DNA from 4 places in the Pseudomonas sp. I2 genome. Region 4 is predicted to be linked to each of the others. Evidence: predicted binding sites of a transcription regulator. Region 4 holds the regulator's gene; each other region holds the start of a gene.

Region 1 (5,641 bases), on a different contig from region 4:
CTGCTCCACGTGGCGGCGGGCCTGGGCGCCGAGCTGGCGCACGCCGGCCTCGAAGGTCTCGCGCACGGCCTGCGCCATGGCCTGGCCGTCGTTGGGGCGGCACAGCCGGCCGCACTGCTCGTTGACGATCTCGCCGAAGGCGCCGGCGCGCACGGCCACCACGGGCGTGGCGCTGGCCATGGCTTCGAGGATCACCAGGCCGAAGGTCTCCTGGTCGCCGGCATGCACCAGCAGATCGGCGCTGGCGAACAGCCGCGCGACCTCCTCGGGCGGGCAGAACGCGTCGATCACGCTGACGTTGTCCGGCACATTGGTTGGCATGTTCGAGCCCGCCAGCAGCAGGTGGTAGTGGCGCCCCAGGTGGCGCATGCAGTCGAGCAGCACCGGCAGGTTCTTCTCTCGCGAGCCGCGGCCGGCGAACACCAGCAGGCGGGTGGTGTCGGGAATGCCCAGTTCGGTACGCAGGTGTGGGTCGCGATGCTCGGGGTTGAAGGTGGCCAGGTCGACGCCCAGGCGTTGCACGTGCACATCCCTGACCCCCAGCCGGCGCAGCTTGTCGGCCATCACCTGGCTCGGTGCCAGGACCCGGTCGAAATTGCCGTACAGCTTGCTGACGTAGGCCTCGACATTGGGCGTGAACCAGTTGCCCATGCGGTTGCTGACCAGCAGCGGCAGGTCGGAATGGTAGAAACCGATCACCGGCACGTCGAGCTTGCGCCGTGCTTCCAGGGCCGCCCAGGCGGTGAGGTAGGGGTCGCCCACTTCGATCAGGTCGGGCTGCAGGCGGCGCAGCACGTTGCACCAGGGGGCCAGGCGTACCGGGAAGCGGTAGCCGTTGCCAAAAGGCAGGGGAGGCGCCGGCACCTGGTAGATGCCATCGGCGTGGCTGGCGCTGGGGCCGGGGATCAAGAGGCTGTGGCGGACGCCGGTCTTGGCGTCGAGTCGGCGGTGTTTGGCATCAAGATAGGTACGTACGCCGCCGCTGGCCGGGGCGTAGAACATGGTGATGTCAGCGATGTGCACGATCAGCATCCCTCCGGGATCGTCTTCGGGTCTGTCATCCGGCCGCTATGGGCCGGCGATGACGCGCCTAAAGGTTGACCTTCCTGAAGGATAGTTTGTTCGATCGGGGGCGGCTGTGAGCAGCAAGCTTCAAGCGGCAAGAAAAAGCAGGAGTGCGCACACCCCTGCTTTTGTTTTTGCTTGCCGCTAGATCCTGAAGCTGCCGACCAGGTGCTTGAGGCGGGTGGCCTGCTGTTCGAGGTCGGCGCAGGCGCGCAGGGTGGCCTGCAGGTTCTCGACGCCTTCCTGGTTGAGCATGTTGATCTCGTTGATATCCATGTTGATCGAGTCGACCACGGCGGTCTGCTCCTCGGTGGCGGTGGCCACCGACTGGTTCATGCCGTCGATCTCGCCGATGCGCTGGGTCACGCTGCCCAGGCGCTCGCCGGCCTGGTTGGCGATCGCCATGCTGTCGTGGCTGTGGCGCTGGCTCTGGTCCATGGTCTCGACCGACTCGCGGGCACCGACCTGCAGCTCCTCGATCATGCTCTGCACCTGCTGCGCCGACTCCTGGGTGCGGTGGGCGAGGTTGCGCACCTCGTCGGCGACCACGGCGAAACCACGGCCGGCCTCGCCGGCACGTGCCGCCTCGATCGCCGCATTGAGCGCCAGCAGGTTGGTCTGCTGGGAAATGCTGGTGATCACCTCGAGGATCTGGCCGATATTCACCGTCTTGTTGTTGAGCGTCTCGATGTGGGCGCTGGAGGTGACGATCAGGTCCGACAGGCGGTTCATCGCTTCGATGTTGCGTTCCACCACCTGCTGGCCTTCCTCGGCCAGCAGGCGCGCCGAGGTGGCGTGTTGCGAGGCCTGGGCGGCGTTGCCGGCGATCTCCTGGGCCGCGGCGCCCAGCTCGTTGATGGCCGCGGCGACGCTGTTGGTGCGGTTGGACTGCTCGTCGGAATTGGCCATCGACGAGTTGGAGGCGCTGATCACCCGCAGGGCCACTTCGTTGACCTGCTCGGTGGCCGAGGACACTTCGCGGATCGAGCTGTGGATGCGTTCGACGAAGCGGTTGAAGGCACTGCCGAGGATGCCGAACTCGTCATGCTGGTGGATCTGCAGGCGCTTGGTCAGGTCGCCTTCGCCTTGGGCGATGTCTTCCATGGCCCGGGTCATGGCGTGCAGCGGTTGCATCAATACACGGATCAGCAGGCCGAGCAGGGCGATGATGATGACCACCGCGACCAGGGTAGCGATCACCGCCGAGGTGCGGAAGCTGCTGAGCATGGAGAAGGCCTTGTCCTTGTCCACCGACAGGCCGATGTACCAGTTGGCCGAAGGCAGGCCTTTGATCGGGGTGAAGGTCAGCAGGCGGTCCTGGCCGTCGGAGCGGACCTCGGTCAGGTCGTTGGAGAGTTTCGGCGTGTTCTGCGGGAACAGGTCCGACAGCGACTTCATCACCAGCGCCTTGTCCGGGTGGACCAGGATCTTGCCTTGGTCGTTGACCAGGAAGGCGTAGCCCATGCCGCCGAAGTCCAGCGAGTTGATGATCTCCACCAGGCCATCGAGGGTCAGGTCGCCTCCAACCACGCCGACGCTGCTGGACACCTTGCTGAGGATGCCGATGACCATCTTGTTGGTGGTCAGGTCGATGTAGGGTTCGGTGAGGATCGCGCCGCTGGCGTTCATGCCGTCCTTGTACCAGGGGCGTACGCGCGGGTCGTAGCCGTCGGGCATCGGCGCGTCGGGACGCACGCTGAAGCCGCCGTCGACCTTGCCCAGGTAGACCGTGAGGAAGCTTGAGATCAGGGCATTCTGGCCCATCAGGGTTTCGGCGTTGGCGGGATCCTGGGCAATGTTCTGGGCCAGGTTCTCCACCAGCTTGATACGGCCTTCGAAGAGGTTGCGGATGTTGGTCGAGGTGGACTCGCCCATTTCAGCCAGATAGTTCTCCAGGTCCTCGCGAATCGCATTACGCTGGAGGTAATCGTTGTAAAGGGTGAACAGGCTGAACGCGAGTATCACGATCAGCGAGGCCGCCAAGAGGATCTTGTGGCTGAAGCGAAGGCTTTTGTTCATGGCGTATCGGGTCCGCTAAGGTTTTATCGGGTCGTTCGCACGAAGGCAGCTTGGAAAACAGTGCAACAATCACCGGGGTCCTTTTCGGGTTGTTCCTGTCTTTCAGGGGGAAATCACGATGGGATATCGGCCGATAGGCGGCAAAGCTTGAGGAGAGGTAGAAAGAAGATGTCAGATTCTTCGCAAATAGTTGTAGGAGCAGGCCCGGACGGCCAGCCTGTGGGCCAGCCCATGCGCCTGGCCAACCGCCATGGCCTGGTGGCCGGTGCCACCGGTACAGGCAAGACGGTGACCCTGCAGCACCTGGCCGAGATCTTCAGCGATGCCGGTGTGGCGGTGTTCGCCGCCGACGTCAAGGGTGACCTGTGTGGCCTCGGTGCCGCCGGCACGCCACAGGGCAAGGTGGCCGAGCGCATCGCCGGGATGCCCTGGCTGGCGCATCGCCCGCAGGCTTATCCGGTCACCTTGTGGGATATCGCCGGCGAGTCCGGTCATCCGTTGCGCACCACGCTCAGCGAAATGGGCCCGCTGTTACTGGGCAATTTGCTCGAGTTGAGCGACAGCCAGCAGGCCGCGCTGTATGCCGCCTTCAAGGTGGCCGACCGCGAGGGCCTGCTGTTGCTGGACCTGAAGGACCTCAAGGCCTTGCTGGCGCACCTGAAGGACAACCCCCAATTGCTGGGCGAAGACAGCGCACTGATGACCAGCGCTTCCACCCAGGCCTTGCTGCGCCGCTTGGCGACCCTGGAGCAGCAGGGCGCCGAGGCGCTGTTCGGCGAGCCGGCCCTACAACTGGAAGACCTGTTGCGTCCGGACAGCGACGGCCGTGGGCGCATCCACCTGCTCGATGCCAGCCGCCTGGTGCACGAGGCGCCGAAGGTGTATGCCACGTTCCTGCTGTGGTTGCTGGCGGAGCTGTTCGAACAGTTGCCCGAGCGGGGCGATGCCGACAAGCCGGTGCTGGCGCTGTTCTTCGACGAGGCGCACCTGCTGTTCAACGACACCCCCAAGGCATTGCAAGACCGCCTCGAGCAGGTCGTGCGGCTGATTCGTTCCAAGGGGGTAGGCGTGTACTTCGTCACCCAGTCGCCGGGCGACCTGCCGGATGCGGTATTGGCGCAGTTGGGCTTGCGCATCCAGCATGGCCTGCGCGCCTTCACCGCCAAGGAGCAGAAGTCGCTCCGGGCCGTGGCCGATGGTTTCCGCCCCAATCCGGCGTTCGATACCTTGAGCGTGTTGACCGAACTCGGTATCGGCGAGGCGCTGGTGGGCACCTTGCAGGACAAGGGAACGCCGGAACAGGTCCAGCGGGTACTGGTGGCGCCGCCGCAGTCGCGAATCGGGCCATTGAGCGCGGCCGAACGCAGTGCCTTGGTCGCCGCCTCGCCGTTGGCCGGGCGTTACGACAAGCCGATCGATCGCGAGTCGGCCTATGAAATGCTCATGGCACGCAAGGGCGAACCGGTGGAGCCGGTGCCGCAGCCCAAGGCTGACGAGGACAGTTTCGCCGACAAGGCGGGAGAGTTTTTGCAAAGCGCGGCGAGGCAGGCGATCAAGTCGGCGGTGCGGCAGGCGGCCAACCAGCTGGGCAGGCAATTGGTGCGGGGGCTGATGGGGTCGCTGCTGGGGGGCAAGCGACGTTGAGCTAACCCCCCATCGCCGGCTTGCCGGCGATGGGGGGCGAAGCCGCCCCAAATGACAACTGAAAGTCTTAACTGACCGGCATTGCCCTTGGGGCGCTTTTCCTGCAACAGCGATCGGTTCAGCTGATCGACTTCGACGCCAGCCAGAACAAGCCCGCGGCCAGGCCCATGGAGGCCGGCAGGGTCAGTACCCAGGCCAGCAGGATGGTCTTCACCGTGCCGCCTTGCAGGCCGCTCTTGTTGGCTACCATGGTACCGGCCACGCCCGAGGACAGTACGTGGGTGGTCGATACCGGCAGGCTGAACACGTTGGCCATGCCGATGGCGCAAGCGGCGGTGATCTGTGCCGACATGCCCTGGGCATAGGTCATGCCCTGCTTGCCGATCTTCTCGCCGACGGTCAGTACCACGCGCTTCCAACCCACCATGGTACCCAGGCCCAGCGCCAGGGCGACGGCCACGATCACCCAGAACGGGGCATATTCGGTGGTGGCGGTCAGGTCCTTGCGCAGCTTGTCCAGGTCGGCCTTTTCACGGGCATCCAGGCCAGGCAGCTTGCCGACCTTCTTCGCCGTGTCGTCCAGGCAGAGCAGGTAGCGACGTACCTCGACACGCTTCTCCGCGCTCAGGGCACGGTAGTCGGTCACGCCTGCCAGCGACGATTGCAGGGCGGTAATGGTCGGTTCGGTCTGCTGCGGGTTGCAGCTGAACTGCTCTGGCAGGTCGCTCGGGATGGCCTTGCCCAGTGCCAGGTACTCGCCCAGGGTGGCGGCATTGCGCTGGTAGAACTGGCTCAGGTGCAGGGTGGCATCGCGGGTACGCTCGATCTGGTAGGTGGTGCTGTTCAGGTCGAGGACGAATTTCGCCGGGACGATACCGATCAGCACCAACATGATCAGGCCGATACCTTTCTG
Region 2 (5,641 bases), on a different contig from region 4:
ACGGCGATGTACGGCGCATGCTGCTGACCATGCGCGCGCTCACCGAAGGCGGCCGTGCCTTCGCCGCCTATGTTGGCCAACAACTGGACTTGTCTCGCTACGCCGAGGACGCCGGCGAGCGTGAACGCGCCCAACGCCAGGTGGCCCTGCTGACCCCGGTGGCCAAGGCGTTCTTCACCGACAACGGCCTGGAAAGCTGCGTGCTCGGCCAGCAGGTATTCGGCGGCCACGGCTATATCCGTGAATGGGGGCAGGAGCAGCGGGTGCGCGACGTGCGTATCGCGCAGATCTACGAAGGCACCAACGGCATCCAGGCCCTCGACCTGCTGGGGCGCAAGGTCCTTGCCGACGGCGGCCAGGCCCTGTTCGCCTTCACCAGCGAGGTCCGGGCCTTCTGTGTCGACGCCCCACTGCACCGCGATGCCCTGCTGGAGGCCCTGGTGCGTCTGGAGCGCACCAGCCAATGGCTGCTGGAGCAGGCGCCTCGGGACGTCAACCTGGTCAGCGCCACGGCAGTGGAATACCTGCACCTGTTCGGCCTGACCGCCTACGCCTACCTGTGGGCACGTATGGCGGCCATAGCCCAGCGCAAGCTCGACGAGGATCCGGCGTTCCTTGGTGCCAAGCTGGCCTGTGCCGAGTTCTTCTTCCAGCGCCTGCTGCCGCGCAGCCTGGCGCTGGAAGCCAGCATCCAGGCCGGTAGCGCCAGCCTCTATGGCATGGCGTCAGGGCAGTTCTGAACTCGGGCTGTGCGGGATTGGGCCGGTTGAGTGTCAGAACCGGCCCTTTATTCAGACGAAAAAACGCACATTTGATAGTCATTCGCCATTATCTCGGTTCTCGCAGCCCCTTCGCAGGGGTAGAATGCGCAAAACCGGGAGCCGCAATGAACCACGACCGCTTCACCCCCACTCCAGACGATGCCATCACCGACGCCGCCGCCCATTGGTGCATGCGCCTGCATGCCGATGACTGCACGAACGCCGAGCAGGCGGCATTCGCCCAGTGGCTGGCGGCCGACCCGCGGCACCTCGAGGAATACCAGGCGATGCTGGACATCTGGCAGACCGCCGACCTGCTGCCACGCAGCGCGACCGTGACCAAGCTCAAGCCCCGCGCCCGGCAGCGCAACTGGCGCCCGTTCGCCTGCGCGGCGGCGATCGCCCTGCTCGCCTTGCCCCTGGCCGGCTGGGTGGGCTGGGAACAAGGCTGGGTGCCCAATCGCTACCAGCATTTCGAAAGCACCGACCAGGTGCGCCAGGTAACGCTGGGCGATGGCAGCGTGGTCGAGCTCAACCTCAATACCGAGCTGCGCTACCTGAACTACAAGGACCAGCGCCAGGTCACCCTGGTCAAGGGCGAGGCGTTCTTCAAGGTCGAACATGACAGCGCGCACCCGTTCATCGTCCGCGCTGGGCATGGCCAGACGCGGGTTACCGGTACCCAGTTCAACGTCTGGAAGTACCAGGACCAGGTCGAGGTGACCCTGGTGGAAGGCTCGGTGCTGGTCAGCAGCAATGGCAGCGACGGCGGCTACCGCCTCGGCCCCGGCATGCAGGCCAGCTACCATGCCGGCGACTTCGAGCCGACCCTTGCGCAGAGCGGCGACTACGGCAACGACCTGGCCTGGCGCAACGGCAAGCTCATCCTCGACAACCTCAGCCTGAGCCAGGCCCTGCCGGTGATCAACCGCTACCTGGACAAGCCGCTGCGACTGGCCGACGACAACACCGGCAAGCTGCGCGTCAGTGGCGTGTACAACACCCGCGAAGTGCACCGGCTGGTGGACAACCTGCCCCAGGTACTGCCCGTCTACCTGACCCGCAGCAAGGACGGCGGCACCGTCCTCAACCGTATCTCGCCGCTCCCGGACAAGGGCTGAGCCTTTTCGATACTGGGGCCGCTTCGCGCCCCCAGTGGGCTCGATACCTCAGAGCACCATCGCCGCCAACCACCCGAAGGCCAGCAACGGCAGGTTGTAGTGGATGAAGGTCGGCACCACGGTGTCCCAGATGTGGTGATGCTGCCCATCCACATTGAGCCCCGAGGTCGGCCCCAAGGTCGAGTCCGAAGCGGGCGAACCGGCATCGCCCAGCGCCCCGGCGGTGCCGACGATGCACACGGTGGCCAGCGGATCGAAGCCCAGTTGCACGCACAGCGGCACGAAGATCGCCGCCAGGATCGGCACCGTGGAGAACGACGAGCCGATCCCCATGGTCACCAGCAGCCCCACCAACAACATCAGCAAGGCGCCGATGCCCTTGCTGTGGTCGATCCACCGCGCCGACGCCTCCACCAGGCTCTTCACCTCGCCGGTGGCCTTCATCACCTCGGCGAAACCCGAGGCCGCGATCATGATGAAGCCGATCATGGCCATCATCTTCATGCCTTCGGTGAACAGGTCGTCGGTGTCCTTCCAGCGCACGATGCCCGACAGCGAGAAGATCAGGAAGCCCACCATGGCGCCAATGATCATCGAGTCCAGCCACAGCTGGATGATGAACGCCGCGGCGATGGCCGCGCCCGCCACCAGCAAGGTCAAGGGGTTGTAGCGCACGCTGACCTGCTCGACCTGCTCGATGCGCGCCAGGTCGTAGTCGCGCTTGCGACGGTAGCTGAAGAACACCGCCAGCAGCAGGCCCGCGAGCATGCCCGCGGCGGGGATGGCCATGGCCTGGGTGACGTTGACCCCGCTGACATCCACGCCCGCGCGGCTGACGTTGGCCAGCAGGATCTCGTTGAGGAAGATGTTGCCGAAGCCCACCGGCAGGAACATGTACGGGGTGATCAGGCCGAAGGTGATCACACAGGCGATCAGCCGGCGGTCGATGCGCAGGCGGGTCAGCACGTACAGCAGTGGCGGCACCAGCAGCGGGATGAAGGCGATGTGGATCGGCAGGATGTTCTGCGACGAGACCGCTACCACCAGCATCAGGCCGATCAGCAGCCACTTGAGCGAGCTGCCATTGGCATGCCCCTGGCGGTCGATCACCGCCAGGGCACGATCCGCCAGGGCATGGGCCAGGCCCGACTTGGCGATGGCCACGGCGAACGCACCCAGCAACGCATACGACAGCGCCACCGTGGCGCCACCGCCCAAACCACTGTTGAAGGCCTTGAGCGTGCCCTCGGTGCCTAGGCCGCCGACCAAGCCACCGACCAGTGCGCCGACGATCAGGGCGATGACCACATGCACGCGGGACAGGCTCAATATCAGCATGATGCCGACCGCGGCAATGACTGCATTCATGGTGTGGGTTACCTCGTTGCGACAGACAAAAAGCGGGCGCACCGGCGACAGGCTACGGGCAGGCAGCGGCCGGGCGTGGGGATGTTGTTATGAAGGGCGCACACTCTGAAGCAGTGGCCGGCGGATGTCAAAGCCCTCTGCGCCGCGACAGGGCAGCAAGCCGGGGTGATTCAATTGAACGTTTGAATAAAGAAAATGCCCATCCTGCCGAAACACTGTTCACCCCAAGACCTATTACAAGGGATTCGCCCAATGCCTTTGCGACAACTGTCCATCCAGTGGAAGATCACCCTGCTCGCAGGCCTGTGCCTGGCGGGCATCGTCACCTTGCTGGTCGGCCTTTCGCTGTACCGCATGGTGCACAGCTCCGACCTGGTCAAGGCAAGCAGCATGCAGATGCTCGGCGAGGCGGCCCAGGCGCGCATCGCGTCGCAAGGCGAGGTGCAGGCCCTGAACATCAGCCGCCAGTTCATGGATGCCTACCAGTACGGGGCTGGCTTCGCCCGCCAGGTGCTGTTCCTGCGCGAACAGGCCGAAAAGCGTTTCCTCGACGCCTACGACTTGCGCGAAGACCTCACCCGCCAGGTGCGCACTGCCCTGCAGGCCAACCCTGATCTACTCGGCCTGTCCCTGGTGTTCGAACAAGGCGCCCTGGACGGCAAGGACGACCTGTTCACTGGCCAGAGCGAACTGGGCAGCAACGAGACCGGGCGCTTCTCCCTCTACTGGTCGCAGCCGCGCGCCGGCCAACTGACCGCCATGGCCCTGCCCGAGCAAGACCTGGCCAACACCGAGGTCGGCCCCAGCGGCGAGCCGCTCAACAGCTGGTGGGCCTGCCCGCGCAGTACCCGCAAGGTCTGCGTGATCGAGCCATACTTCTACCAGATCGATGGCCAGCAGGTGCTGATGACCAGCATCGTGTTCCCACTGATGGTGGCCGACAAGGTGATCGCCACCCTCTCCGTCGACATCAACCTCAACAGCCTGCAGGCCTTGAGCCAGGCCGCCAGCCGCAGCCTCTACGAAGGCCGCACCACGGTCGGCATCCTCAGCCCCGCAGGCCTGCTGGCCGGCTACAGCGCAGATGCCAGCAAGCTGGCCCAGCGCCTCGAGCAAGCCGACCCGGCCCAGGGCGCCGAGCTGGTGCGCAGGCTCGCCGACGGCAAGCTGCAGGTGCTGGCCGACCAGCAGCGCCTGAAAGTGCTGGCCGCCTTCGCGCCGATTCCTGGTGCCCGGCCATGGGGCGTGCTGCTCGACGTACCACAAAGCGCCCTGGCCGGGCCGGCCGAGGTGCTCGAGCAGGAGCTCGATGCCCTCAACACCAGCGGCACCCTGCTCGAGCTCGGCCTGGGCCTGGCGGCGGCGCTCGCCGGCCTGCTGCTGATCTGGCTGATGGCCCGCGGGGTGACCCGGCCGATCCTCGACGTTGCCGCCATGCTCAAGGATATCGCCAGCGGCGAAGGCGACCTGACCCGCCGCCTGGCCTACGACAAGCGCGACGAGCTAGGCGAGCTGGCCGGCTGGTTCAACCGTTTCCTCGACAAGCTGCAGCCGACCATCGCCGAAGTGAAACGCTCGGTGCAGGCCGCCCGTGGCACTGCCGACCGGTCCTCGGCCATCGCCACCCAGACCAGCGCCGGCATGGAGCAACAGTACCGCCAGGTCGACCAGGTGGCCACCGCCTCCCATGAGATGAGCGCCACCGCCCAGGACGTCGCCCGCAGCGCCTCCCAGGCCGCGCAGGCGGCCCGTGACGCCGACCAGGCCACTCGCGAGGGGCTGGCGGTGATCGACAGCACCACCCGCAGCATCGACACCCTGGCCGCCGACATGAGCAGCGCCATGACCCAGGTCGAGGGCCTGGCGCACAACAGCGAGAAGATCGGTTCGGTGCTGGAGGTGATCCGCTCGATCGCCGAGCAGACCAACCTGCTGGCGCTCAACGCCGCCATCGAAGCCGCCCGCGCCGGCGAGGCCGGGCGTGGGTTCGCCGTGGTCGCCGACGAGGTACGCAACCTGGCGCGGCGTACCCAGGAGTCGGTGGAGGAAACCCGTCAGGTCATCGAGGCCTTGCAGGCCGGCACCCGCGAGGTGGTCGGCGCCATGGACAACAGCCACCGCCAGGCCCAGGGCGGTGTCGAGCAGGTCGGCCAGGCGGTCACCGCATTGCAGCGCATTGGCCAGGCGGTGACGGTGATCACCGACATGAACCTGCAGATCGCCTCGGCGGCCGAGGAACAGAGCGCAGTGGCCGAGGAGATCAACAGGAACGTCGCGACCATCCGCGACGTCACCGAGTCGCTCTCCGGGCAGGCCAACGAGTCGGCGCGGGTCAGCCAGTCGCTCAACAGCCTGGCCAACCAGCAGCAGGGGCTGATGGACCAGTTCCGC
Region 3 (5,641 bases), on a different contig from region 4:
CGCCTACCAGCGCCTGTGCCACCCGTACGCCTCGCCGAACAATGCCTGCTGGTCGCACGACAACCGTGCCGCGGGCTTGCGCATCCCGGCCAGTTCGGCGGCGGCGCGACGGGTCGAGAACCGCCTGCCAGGCGCCGACGCCAATCCTTACCTGGCCATTGCCGCCAGCCTTGCCGCCGGCCTGCACGGCATCGAACAGCGCTTGCAGCCGGAACCGGCCATCCAGGGCGAGTTCGCAGTGCCTGACCACCTCAGCCTGCCCTGCACCTTGCATGCGGCCCTGGAGCGCCTCAAGCGCAGCGCCCTGGCCCGGGAGCTGTTCGGCGAGGAGTTCATCGATGGCTACGTCGCCACCAAGTCCCTGGAGCTGACCGACTTCCTCGATGAGATCACGCCCTGGGAGCGACGCGTGCTGGCGGCACAGGCCTGATCGTGACACAACCGGCACTGGACGCGCGCCCGGCGATTTTTTTCCGCGCCGGGGGCCTGCACCACCCTGGATTTCCCCTTATGCTTGCCCTGCAGTGGCCATGCAGGCCACCCGTCTTCTCCACCTGACCAGGGAGCCCACCGGGACGCATGCGCCAGATCTGGAAGTCTTTTCGTTCGCTGTATTTCGCCGCCCTGATGATGCTGATCGGTTCGGGCCTGCTCAGTACCTACCTGGCCTTGCGCCTGGCTGCCGACAACGTGGACAGCCTCTGGGTCGGTGCCTTGATGGCGGCCAACTATTTCGGTCTGGCGGTGGGGGGCAAGATCGGCCACCGCCTGATTGGCCGGGTCGGGCATATCCGGGCCTACGCCACCTGTGCCGGCATCGTCGGCGCCGCCGTGCTGGGCCATGGCCTGACGAGCTGGCTGCCGGCCTGGGTGGGCCTGCGGATGGTCGTCGGCCTGGGGATGATGTGCCAGTACATGGTCATCGAGAGCTGGCTCAACGAGCAGGCCGATGCCAAGCAGCGTGGCGCGGTGTTCGGCGGCTACATGATCGCGTCCTACCTGGGGCTGGTGCTCGGGCAACTGATATTGGTGGTACACCCGCAGCTCGGCCCCGAGCTGTTGATGCTGGTCGCCATGTGCTTCGCCCTGTGCCTGGTGCCGGTGGCCATGACCCGGCGGATCCACCCGGCGCCGCTGCGCCCGGCGCCGATGGAACCGAAGTTTTTCATCAAGCGCGTGCCCCAGTCGCTTTCCACGGTGCTCGGCGCGGGCCTGATCGTCGGCTCGTTCTATGGCCTGGCGCCGCTGTACGCGGCCAACCAGGGGCTCTCCACCGAGCAGGTCGGCCTGTTCATGGGTAGCTGCATCTTCGCTGGTCTGGTGGTGCAGTGGCCGCTGGGCTGGCTGTCGGACCGCTACGACCGCGCGGTGCTGATCCGCAGCGTGGCAGTGGGCCTGGCGCTGGCCGCGTTGCCGCTGGCGGTGCTGCCCAGTGTGCCGCTGGAGCTGCTGTTCGCCGTGGGCTTCCTGATCTCGTTGCTGCAGTTCTGCCTTTATCCGCTGGCGGTGGCGTTTTCCAACGACCACGTCGAGGGCGAGCGGCGGGTTTCCCTGACGGCGATGCTGCTGGTCACCTATGGCGTGGGCGCCTGTATCGGCCCTCTGGCGGCGGGGGTGTTGATGAAGCTGCTGGGGGCGCAGATGCTCTATGCCTTTTTTCTGTTCTTCGCCCTGGTGCTGGTCTGGCGTATCCGGCCGAAGGCGGTCACCGGGTTGCACCAGGTGCAGGATGCGCCGCTGGGGCACGTGGCCATGCCGGCGGCGGGTTCGCCATTGTCGGCGGCGCTCGACCCGCGGGTCGATGAGCAGACGGTGCAGGAGGTGATGCAGGCGCCGGTGGCGGCGGAGGACACCGAGGAAGAGGAGGAGCCTGGGGAGGATATGGCGCAGACGGAGGTCAACAGGACGGTTTGAGGTGCCACAAGGCCCCACATGCTCCCTGCAAACCGTATCATTCGCGGTCGACTCGGACCTTGTGGGCTTGCCGGCGATGGGGCGTGAAGCGGCCTCAGCTACAGCACACCCAAACAAAAACGCCACCCGGGCAGGTTAATGCTGTTCACTTAAGCAATTGGGGCCGCTTTGCGGCCCTTCGCGGGCAAGCCCGCTCCCACAAGTACGCTGCAAACCTCAAGGAGTGCACGATCCTGTGGGAGCGGGCTTGCCCGCGAAGGGCTGCAAAGCAGCCCCAATCGATGTCACATCAGACTTAAGTGAACAGCATTAACCCGGGCAGGTGGCGTTTTGCTCAGCGTACAAGCCTCAATAATCGTCCTTGTCGAACCGCCGCGCTTCGCGCTGCAACTGGTACACGAAGCTCTCGACCTTACGCTGCATCTGCCCGTTGAGGTTGTGGAAGCGCACCCCGGCGAAGGTGGTGTTGAAACGCTCCTCGAAATGCAGGTGGCGCAGCTCCACCATGACCTGCGACATGCCCAGTGGGCCACTGGCGCCGAAGCGCTCATAGACCTGGCCCAACTGCAGGCGTTCGCCAACGTTACCGTCGAAACGCAACTTGCAGCCGGTGGCGGAGATGTCCAGCAGCTTGCCGCGCAGGGCGCCGTTGCCCTTGAGCTTGTCACCGTCGAGCACCACGTCGACCAATTGCGACAGCTTGAGCGCGGCCCGGAAGGCGTTGCGCCGCTGGTGGTAGGTCACCTCGGTGGGCAGGGGGCCACGGTAGCAGCGGTGGCCGTCGATTTCGCCGATGCGCAGCGGGGTGTCGCATTCCCAGGCGATGCGTACACCCTCATGGAAGCCTTCGACGCGGAACGGTTCGCCGTTCTCTATGTATTTCTCGCCATCACGCGGGATCATTTCGTCCAGCGCCAGGGTATTGCCGTCACGGTCCACCTGAACCACGTAGCTCTGGAAGCGTTGGCTACGTTCATGGAAGGTGATGATCAGCGGATCGTGGCTATCCAGCAGCTGGCGCAGGTTGGCTGCGATCTCCAAAGGAGTGGTGAGCACCTTTGGCGGCTGGGGAGCATCGGACTCATTGAACACGGGTTATCAATCTCCAGGCAAAAACGACACACGCAAGTAACGGCATTTTGCCAGTATGTTCCGTGCCTTGATAGAAATAATCACACTTGGCTGAGCGCCCGGGGCTTGGCCAGTGGCGAGGTGGCGCCACGGCTGTCGTAGAGCGACGGAGAATCGCCGCCCATGAGGATCCTGATCTGGTTGGCCGTGGCGTGCTGCTGCACCTGGATGATCCGCCCGTTGGTCTCGTTGACCTTCTGGCAGGCATCCATCAGTTGGCTGAGCACGTCGAGCTGCTGCAGCAACACCGCGCCGTTGGGCGATTGCGCGGCCAGTGCCTGCACGCCGGCACGATCGGCGCTCAGGCCGAGGCTGGTGAGCAGGTGGTTGCGCCGCTGCCCTTGCTGTTCGAGCAAGGCGATCAACGACTGCTTGCGTGCCAGGATGTGCTCCAGCATCGCCATGTCCCGGCCGTGCAGGGCGACCGCTTCGTTCTGGAGCAGTTCGAGCAGTTGCTGGGTTGGCGCGATGTCGTTTTCGATCAGTTGCAGCAGGGTGATGTCGTGCATGGCTGGCTCTTGGCGTGTGGCGTCCTTGAAGTCAGCGCGCCGGAAGGTCAGCGCTGGGCTTCGAATTCAAGCAGTTTGCTGGCGACCCGGCCGGCATCGACCTGGTAGCTGCCGTCTGCGATCGCCTGTTTCAACTGGGCCACGCGGGCACTGTTGACCTCGGGCTGGTCGCGCAGCTTGTCGCTGATCTTCTGCAACTGCTGGGCCTCTTGGCTGAGGTGTACCGCTTCTCCGCTGACGCTGGAGCGCTTGGGCGCTTCGCTGGTTTCGCCGGCTTTCTCGGCGTTGCCGGCCGCGGTGTTGCCGCGAACGCCGCCCGTGACGGACGGAGAGTTATTCAAACGACTGAAGTCGATGACCATGATCAGAAACCTCTGGGGATTTGGACGCTTGCCATGTTTTCGGCCAACCCGAAAGAAACTTTAGCCGCGAATGCATCGCTGCCCGTCGGCAAGCTCGCACGACCCGTTTTCTGACACAGTTTAGGAAAAGCGGTTCCGCGCCGCCAGCCTTATATCCCCGGCGGTCGGGGCTGCCTTGCAGCCCATCGCCCCCCAATGACAGTTGAAACCGCTACATGGCCACCTCGACCTGCCCCGGCCCGGTCACCCGTGCCTTCACCACGCGCTTGGAGTTCAGGTTGCGCACCCGGATCTGTTCGGACAGGCCGCCCTTGGCCAATGCTTCGCCCGGCATGCGCACGCTCAGGCTGCCGCTGCGGGCGACGATCACGACATGGTCGCCCTTGCGCACCACCTCGGCCTGCTCCAGATGCTGCGGCGTGAGCACCTGGTCGAGCACGGCCGGGCGCAGCAGCTTCATGCCCACGGCCTGCTCCAGGTCGCTGAGGAAACCCTGGTTGAGCGTACCCACGTCGCGCTCGCGCAGGGCCACGTCGTCCTCGCCGATGACGCTTTCGCGCTTGAGCGGACGGGTCATCACCACCACGTCGCGAAACAGCCGCACCTGAGCTGGCACGAACACCGTCCACGGCCCGCTGCCGTTGCAGCGCAGCCGCACCGTGACCCGACCCAGCGGCTGCGCCGGGCTCTCCAGCGAAGCGTCAAGTTGCTGGCTGCACAGCGGCATGCGCAGGCGCGGGTCGAGCGAGTTGACCTGGATCTCGTAGCGGCCTGGTGTCTGGCTGGTGGCCAAGTAGTCCTCCACGGCGAATTCAAGAAACCCTTGGGTGACGCCGATAAGTTGTTCAGGCAAGGTAAACGCATCCGCCAGCGTGCGGGCGCCGGGTGCCAGCAGGCACAGCGCGGCCAGCGAGCCGGTCAGCAGGTGCGTCAATCGTCGGGAAAATGTCGTTTTCGTGTACATGACGCTCAAAAAAGCAAAGCCCGTGCCGATCTGGTACATAGGCTGATACGTATGAAGGAGTCTGGCATGGCTGGTGTTATGGATTCGGTCAACCAGCGCACGCAACTGGTGGGGCAGAACCGCCTGGAGCTGTTGCTGTTCCGCCTCAATGGCGATCAGCTCTACGGCATCAATGTGTTCAAGGTCCGGGAGGTGCTGCAGTGCCCGGAGCTGACGCTGTTGCCCAAGTCCCACCCGGTGGTGCGCGGCGTGGCCAACATTCGCGGGGCGACCATCCCGATCCTCGACTTGTCGATGGCGACCGGCCTGCCGGCCCTGCAGGAGGAGGCGCGCAACAGCTTCGTGATCATCACCGAGTACAACACCAAGACCCAGGGCTTTCTGGTGCATTCGGTGGAGCGCATCGTCAACATGAACTGGGAGGAGATCCACCCGCCACCCAAGGGCACTGGCCGCGACCACTACCTGACCGCCGTCACCCGGGTGGATGACCGTATGGTGGAGATCATCGACGTGGAGAAAATCCTCGCCGAGGTCGCGCCTTCCTCCGAGGCGGTGTCGGCTGGGGTGATCGACGCCGAGGTGCAGGACAAGGCGGTGCTGCTGCGGGTGCTCACGGTCGATGACTCGTCCGTGGCGCGCAAGCAGGTCAGCCGCTGCCTGCAGACCGTCGGTGTCGAGGTGGTGGCGCTCAACGACGGGCGCCAGGCGCTGGACTACCTGCGCAAGCTGGTGGACGAGGGCAAGCGTCCGGAGGAAGA
Region 4 (5,641 bases):
ATGTCGACCTGCCGCCGCCTGCCGCCGCGCAGGCTCCGGCTGCCGTCGACCCGCGTCTGTTCGATGCCATGCGCTCGGAGCTGTCGGGGCTGCGCGAGCTGCTCGAAGTGCAGCTCGGCTCCCTGGCCTGGAGCCAGTTGCAGGGCAGCAAGCCGCAGCAGGCCAACCTCTGGCGCCGCCTGCAGCGCATCGGCCTGTCCGGCCCGATCGCCCGCGAACTGCTCGACCTGACCGCCGAGATCGGCGAACCACGGCATGCCTGGCGCATGGTCCTGGCGCACCTGGCGCGGATGATCGAGGTTCCAGAGGTGGAGCCGATCGAGGAGGGCGGGGTGATCGCCATGGTCGGCCCGGCCGGCATGGGCAAGACCACCACCCTGGCCAAGCTGGCGGCGCGCTACGTGCTCAAGTACGGCGCGCATAACCTGGCGCTGGTGAGCATGGACAGCTTCCGTATCGGTGCCCAGGAGCAGCTCAAGACACTGGGGCGCATCCTCAACGTACCGGTGACCTACGTCGATCCGGGCCAGTCCTTGGCCCAGGCGCTGGAGCCGTTGCTGCGCAAGCGCGTGGTGCTGATCGATACCGCTGGCCTGCAAGCCAGCGACCCGGCCCTGCGCATGCAACTGGAAACCCTTGCCGGGCGCGGCATTGCCGCCAAGAATTACCTGGTGCTGGCAACCACCAGCCAGAAGCAGGTGCTGACCGCCGCCTACCACAGCTACAAGCGCTGTGGCCTGGCCGGATGTATCCTGACCAAGCTCGATGAAACGGCCAGCCTCGGTGAAGTGCTGAGCCTGGCCATCAGTCATGAATTGCCGGTGGCCTATCTTACCGATGGGCCGCGCATTCCCGACGACCTGCACCTGCCGCGCAAGCACCAGTTGGTCAGCCGCGCAGTCAGTGTGCAAATGCAGGACGAGCCCAGCGAAGAGGCGATGGCCGACATGTTCGCTGATCTCTATCACAACCCTGGCAAGCGCGCGGGTTGATGAATGTGCAGCGCAAAGTACCTACATCAGGGGGTCGAGTTCAGCCCCTCATGTGGCCTGGGTCCAAGCGAGACAAGGTAAAGAACGAACATGGGTAGCATGCATCCCGTACAGGTGATCGCCGTAACCGGTGGCAAAGGTGGCGTCGGCAAGACTAACGTTTCAGTGAACCTGTCCCTGGCACTGGCCGAGCTGGGCCGGCGGGTCATGCTGCTGGACGCCGACCTGGGCCTGGCGAACGTCGACGTCCTGCTGGGCCTCACGCCCAAGCACACCCTGGCCGATGTCATCGAAGGCCGCTGCGAACTGCGCGACGTGCTGTTGCAGGGGCCCGGTGGCGTGCGCATCGTCCCGGCCGCCTCTGGCACCCAGAGCATGGTGCACCTGGCGCCTGCCCAGCATGCCGGCCTGATCCAGGCGTTCAGCGAGATCGGCGACAACCTCGACGTGCTGGTGATCGACACCGCCGCCGGCATCGGCGACTCGGTGGTCAGCTTCGTCCGCGCGGCCCAGGAAGTGCTGCTGGTGGTGTGCGACGAGCCGACCTCGATCACCGACGCCTACGCCCTGATCAAGCTGCTCAACCGCGACTACGGCATGAACCGTTTTCGCGTGCTGGCCAACATGGCGCAGAGCCCGCAGGAGGGCCGCAACCTGTTCGCCAAGTTGACCAAGGTCACCGATCGTTTCCTCGATGTCGCGCTGCAGTATGTCGGCGCCGTGCCCTACGACGAATGCGTGCGCAAGGCGGTGCAGAAGCAGCGGGCGGTCTACGAGGCTTTCCCGCGGTCCAAGTGTGCGCTGGCGTTCAAGGCCATCGCGCAGAAGGTCGACAGCTGGCCGTTGCCGGCCAACCCGCGCGGGCACCTGGAGTTTTTCGTCGAGCGCCTGGTGCAGCCCACCAGCGCAGGGCCGGTGCTATGAACGCGAGCGGTTTCAAGATGTACAGCAAGGCGTCGCGCGATGCCCAGTACGAACTGGTCGAACGCTACGCCCCGCTGGTCAAGCGCATCGCCTATCACCTGCTGGCGCGCCTGCCGGCCAGCGTGCAGGTCGAGGACCTGATCCAGTCCGGCATGATCGGCCTGCTGGAAGTGGCCAACAAGTACGATGCCAGCAAGGGCGCCAGCTTCGAGACCTACGCCGGTATCCGCATCCGTGGCGCCATGCTCGACGAGGTCCGCAAGGGCGACTGGGCGCCGCGCTCGGTGCACCGCAACACCCGTATGGTCAGTGACGCGATACGTGCCGTCGAGGCGCGTACCGGCCGTGACGCTAAAGATCATGAAGTTGCTGCCGAACTCCAATTGAGTCTCGATGATTACTACGGGATCCTGAACGATACCTTGGGCAGCCGCCTGTTCAGCTTCGACGACCTGTTGCAGGACGGCGAGCACGAGGGGCTGCACGAGGATGGCGCCAGTGGCCAGCAGGAGCCCTCGCGCGACCTGGAGGACGAGCGCTTCCAGGCCGCGCTGGCCGATGCGATCGCCAACCTGCCGGAGCGTGAGCGCCTGGTGCTGGCGCTGTACTACGACGAAGAGCTGAACCTCAAGGAGATCGGTGAGGTACTGGGGGTCAGCGAGTCGCGTGTCAGCCAGTTGCACAGCCAGTGCGCGGCGCGCCTGCGCAGCCGCCTGGGGGAATGGCGGGCGCGCTGAAGCCAGGTTCGCCGCAGTCGTTGTAAATGATGCCCAATTGATTGAATGCGTGCTCGGGGCCGAGCGCGTCTAGGACTGCTTGGAGGTCTAATTGAACAAAGACATGAAAATCCTCATCGTTGACGACTTTTCGACGATGCGGCGGATCATCAAGAACCTGTTGCGTGACCTGGGCTTCACCAACACCGACGAGGCCGACGACGGCACCACGGCGCTGCCGATGCTGGAAAACGGCCATTACGATTTCCTGGTGACCGACTGGAACATGCCCGGCATGTCCGGCATCGACCTGCTGCGCAAGGTCCGCGCCCATGACCGCCTCAAACACATGCCGGTGCTGATGGTGACTGCCGAGGCCAAGCGCGACCAGATCATCGAAGCGGCCCAGGCCGGGGTCAACGGCTATGTGGTCAAGCCTTTTACCGCCCAGGTGCTCAAGGAGAAGATCGAGAAGATCTTCGAACGCGTCAACGGTTGAGTCACGTCAGGGGGCGCCATGGAGCAGAAAAACACGTCGCTGGGTGAGTTCGAATCGACCCTGAAGAAACATGCCCAGGAACTGGTCGAGAGCCTTGAGCACGGCCGGTTCGGCGAGGCGGTGCAGTTGATCCACCAACTGAACCAGACCCGCGACCGCGGCCTGTACCAGGAAGTCGGCAAGCTCACCCGCGAGTTGCACAGCGCGATCGTCAGTTTCCAGATCGACCCGCGCATGCCGCAGGCCGAGGAAATGTCGCAGATCACCGACGCCACCGAGCGCCTGGCCTATGTGGTCAAGCTCACCGAGGGCGCCGCCAACCGCACCATGGACCTGGTGGAAGCGGGCACCCCGGTGCTCAACGACCTGGCCGCCGAAGCCCAGAACCTGAGTGCCGACTGGCAGCGCTTCATGCGCCGCGAGGTCGCCGCGCCGGAGTTTCGCGAGCTGGTCAAGCGCGTCGACAGTTTCCTGACGCACAGCGTCGAGGGTAACCGCAAGGTCGCAGGCCATCTCAACGACATTCTCCTGGCCCAGGACTATCAAGACCTGACCGGCCAGGTGATCAAGCGCGTGACCGCGTTGGTCACCGAAGTCGAAAGCAATCTGCTCAAGCTCGTGCTGATGGCAAGCCAGGTCGACCGTTTTGCCGGTATCGAACATGACCACCAGCAGCTGCGCGCTGAAAAAGATCAAGAAAAACATCCGGCCCGGGGTGAAGGTCCGCAGATTCATGCCGATAAGCGTGAAGACGTCGTGTCCGGTCAGGACGATGTCGACGATCTGCTGTCCAGCCTGGGTTTTTAGGGAGCACGTTCAATGAGCTTCGGCGCCGATGAAGAAATCCTCCAGGATTTCCTGGTAGAAGCCGGCGAAATTCTCGAGCAACTGTCCGAGCAACTGGTCGAGCTGGAAAGCCGGCCCGACGACGCGGACCTGCTCAATGCGATCTTTCGCGGTTTTCACACTGTTAAAGGGGGCGCCGGCTTCCTCCAGCTCAACGAGCTGGTGGAGTGCTGCCATATCGCCGAGAACGTGTTCGACGTCTTGCGCAAAGGGGAGCGCCGGGTCGACGCAGAGCTGATGGACGTGGTCCTCGAGGCGCTGGACACGGTCAATGGCATGTTCGGCCAGGTGCGCGAGCGCAGCGACGTCACCCCGGCCACGCCCGAGCTGCTGGCGGCCCTGTCGCGCCTGGCAGAGCCTGCCGCAGCCGAGGCCGAGGCGCCGGCCCCTGAGCAGGCGCCGGCAGCGGTCGCCGAAGCGCCGGCTGCCGAGGCGGACATCACCGATAGCGAATTCGAACAACTGCTCGACTCCCTCGACGCGGTCAAGGCCCAGGCCGAGGCTGCCGAGCAGAGGCAGGGCGAGGCGGTCGGCGGCGAAGGCGACGAGATCACCGATGCCGAGTTCGAGTCGCTGCTGGACCAGTTGCACGGCAAGGGGCAGTTCTCCCCGGAAGCCGTCGCCACTGCGCCGCAGGACTCTGCCGCGGCACCGGCGGGCGACGAGATCACCGACGCCGAGTTCGAGGCGTTGCTCGACCAGTTGCACGGCAAGGGCACCTTCGCCGCCGATGCGCTGCCTGGCGCCGCTGCGCCCGTGGCCAGCGCTGCCCCGGCGGCGGGCGACGGCGAGCACATTTCCGAGCACGAATTCGAAGCGTTGCTCGACCAGTTGCATGGCAAGGGCAAATTCTCCAGCGACGCAGTGGCTGGCGAGGCACCTGCCGCCGTGGCGGCTGCGCCGGCGACCAGTGCGCCCAAGGCCGAAAGCAAGCCCGCTGCCAAGCCGGCACCGGCCGTCAAGCCTGCCGCCGTCAAGCCTGCCGCCGCCGCGCCTGCTGCCAACAAGCCTGCGGCCCCGGCCCGTGCCCCGGCGCCGGCTGCCGACAAGCACGCGGTCAGCGAGGCGGAAACCACCGTGCGGGTCGATACCGCCCGCCTGGACGAGATCATGAACATGGTCGGCGAGCTGGTGCTGGTGCGTAACCGCCTGGTCCGCTTGGGCCTGAACAGCGGTGACGAGGCCATGTCCAAGGCCGTGTCCAACCTCGACGTGGTCACCGCCGACCTGCAGACCGCGGTCATGAAGACCCGCATGCAGCCGATCAAGAAGGTCTTCGGCCGCTTCCCGCGCCTGGTTCGCGACCTGGCCCGCCAGCTCAAGAAGGAGATCAACCTGGAGCTGGTCGGCGAAGAGACCGACCTGGACAAGAACCTCGTCGAAGCCCTGGCCGACCCGCTGGTGCACCTGGTGCGCAACGCCGTCGACCATGGCGTGGAGATGCCCGACGAACGCGAGGCCGCCGGCAAGGCGCGCACCGGCCGGGTGGTGCTGTCGGCCGAGCAGGAGGGCGACCACATCCTGTTGTCGATCTCCGACGACGGCAAGGGCATGGACCCCAACGTCCTGCGTGCCAAGGCCGTGGAGAAGGGCCTGATGGACAGGGACGCCGCCGAGCGCCTGAGCGAGTCGGACTGCTACAACCTGATCTTCGCCCCGGGCTT

Evidence for each region. The regulator FliA, encoded in region 4, starts transcription of late flagellar genes. The targets are predictions, from matches to a motif close to CTAAAGTTTNNNNNNNNNNNGCCGNTAA.
Region 1: a site for FliA is predicted at 3,208-3,235, ahead of WCE05_RS12350 (methyl-accepting chemotaxis protein). Genes of this name have one in related genera too.
Region 2: a site for FliA is predicted at 3,437-3,464, ahead of WCE05_RS05405 (methyl-accepting chemotaxis protein). Genes of this name have one in related genera too.
Region 3: a site for FliA is predicted at 3,953-3,980, ahead of flgM (flagellar biosynthesis anti-sigma factor FlgM). Genes of this name have one in related genera too.

What each region holds. Positions count from the first base shown of each region.
Region 1 covers NZ_JBCGFQ010000020.1:40,963-46,603, forward strand. The annotation lists gene WCE05_RS12345 (glycosyltransferase family 1 protein) at 1-1,032, opposite strand, end outside; gene WCE05_RS12350 (methyl-accepting chemotaxis protein) at 1,210-3,084, opposite strand; gene WCE05_RS12355 (helicase HerA-like domain-containing protein) at 3,253-4,728, shown strand; gene WCE05_RS12360 (inorganic phosphate transporter) at 4,847-5,641, opposite strand, start outside.
Region 2 covers NZ_JBCGFQ010000007.1:37,260-42,900, reverse strand. The annotation lists gene WCE05_RS05420 (acyl-CoA dehydrogenase C-terminal domain-containing protein) at 1-740, shown strand, start outside; gene WCE05_RS05415 (FecR domain-containing protein) at 887-1,882, shown strand; gene WCE05_RS05410 (Na+/H+ antiporter family protein) at 1,931-3,250, opposite strand; gene WCE05_RS05405 (methyl-accepting chemotaxis protein) at 3,503-5,641, shown strand, end outside.
Region 3 covers NZ_JBCGFQ010000021.1:36,576-42,216, reverse strand. The annotation lists gene WCE05_RS12765 (glutamine synthetase family protein) at 1-430, shown strand, start outside; gene WCE05_RS12760 (MFS transporter) at 580-1,914, shown strand; gene WCE05_RS12755 (flagellar brake protein) at 2,263-3,006, opposite strand; gene WCE05_RS12750 (flagella synthesis protein FlgN) at 3,087-3,554, opposite strand; gene flgM (flagellar biosynthesis anti-sigma factor FlgM) at 3,602-3,916, opposite strand; gene flgA (flagellar basal body P-ring formation chaperone FlgA) at 4,128-4,880, opposite strand; gene WCE05_RS12735 (chemotaxis protein CheV) at 4,947-5,641, shown strand, end outside.
Region 4 covers NZ_JBCGFQ010000034.1:21,162-26,802, forward strand. The annotation lists gene flhF (flagellar biosynthesis protein FlhF) at 1-992, shown strand, start outside; gene fleN (flagellar synthesis regulator FleN) at 1,083-1,916, shown strand; gene fliA (RNA polymerase sigma factor FliA) at 1,913-2,653, shown strand; gene WCE05_RS17685 (chemotaxis response regulator CheY) at 2,757-3,131, shown strand; gene WCE05_RS17690 (protein phosphatase CheZ) at 3,150-3,938, shown strand; gene WCE05_RS17695 (chemotaxis protein CheA) at 3,951-5,641, shown strand, end outside.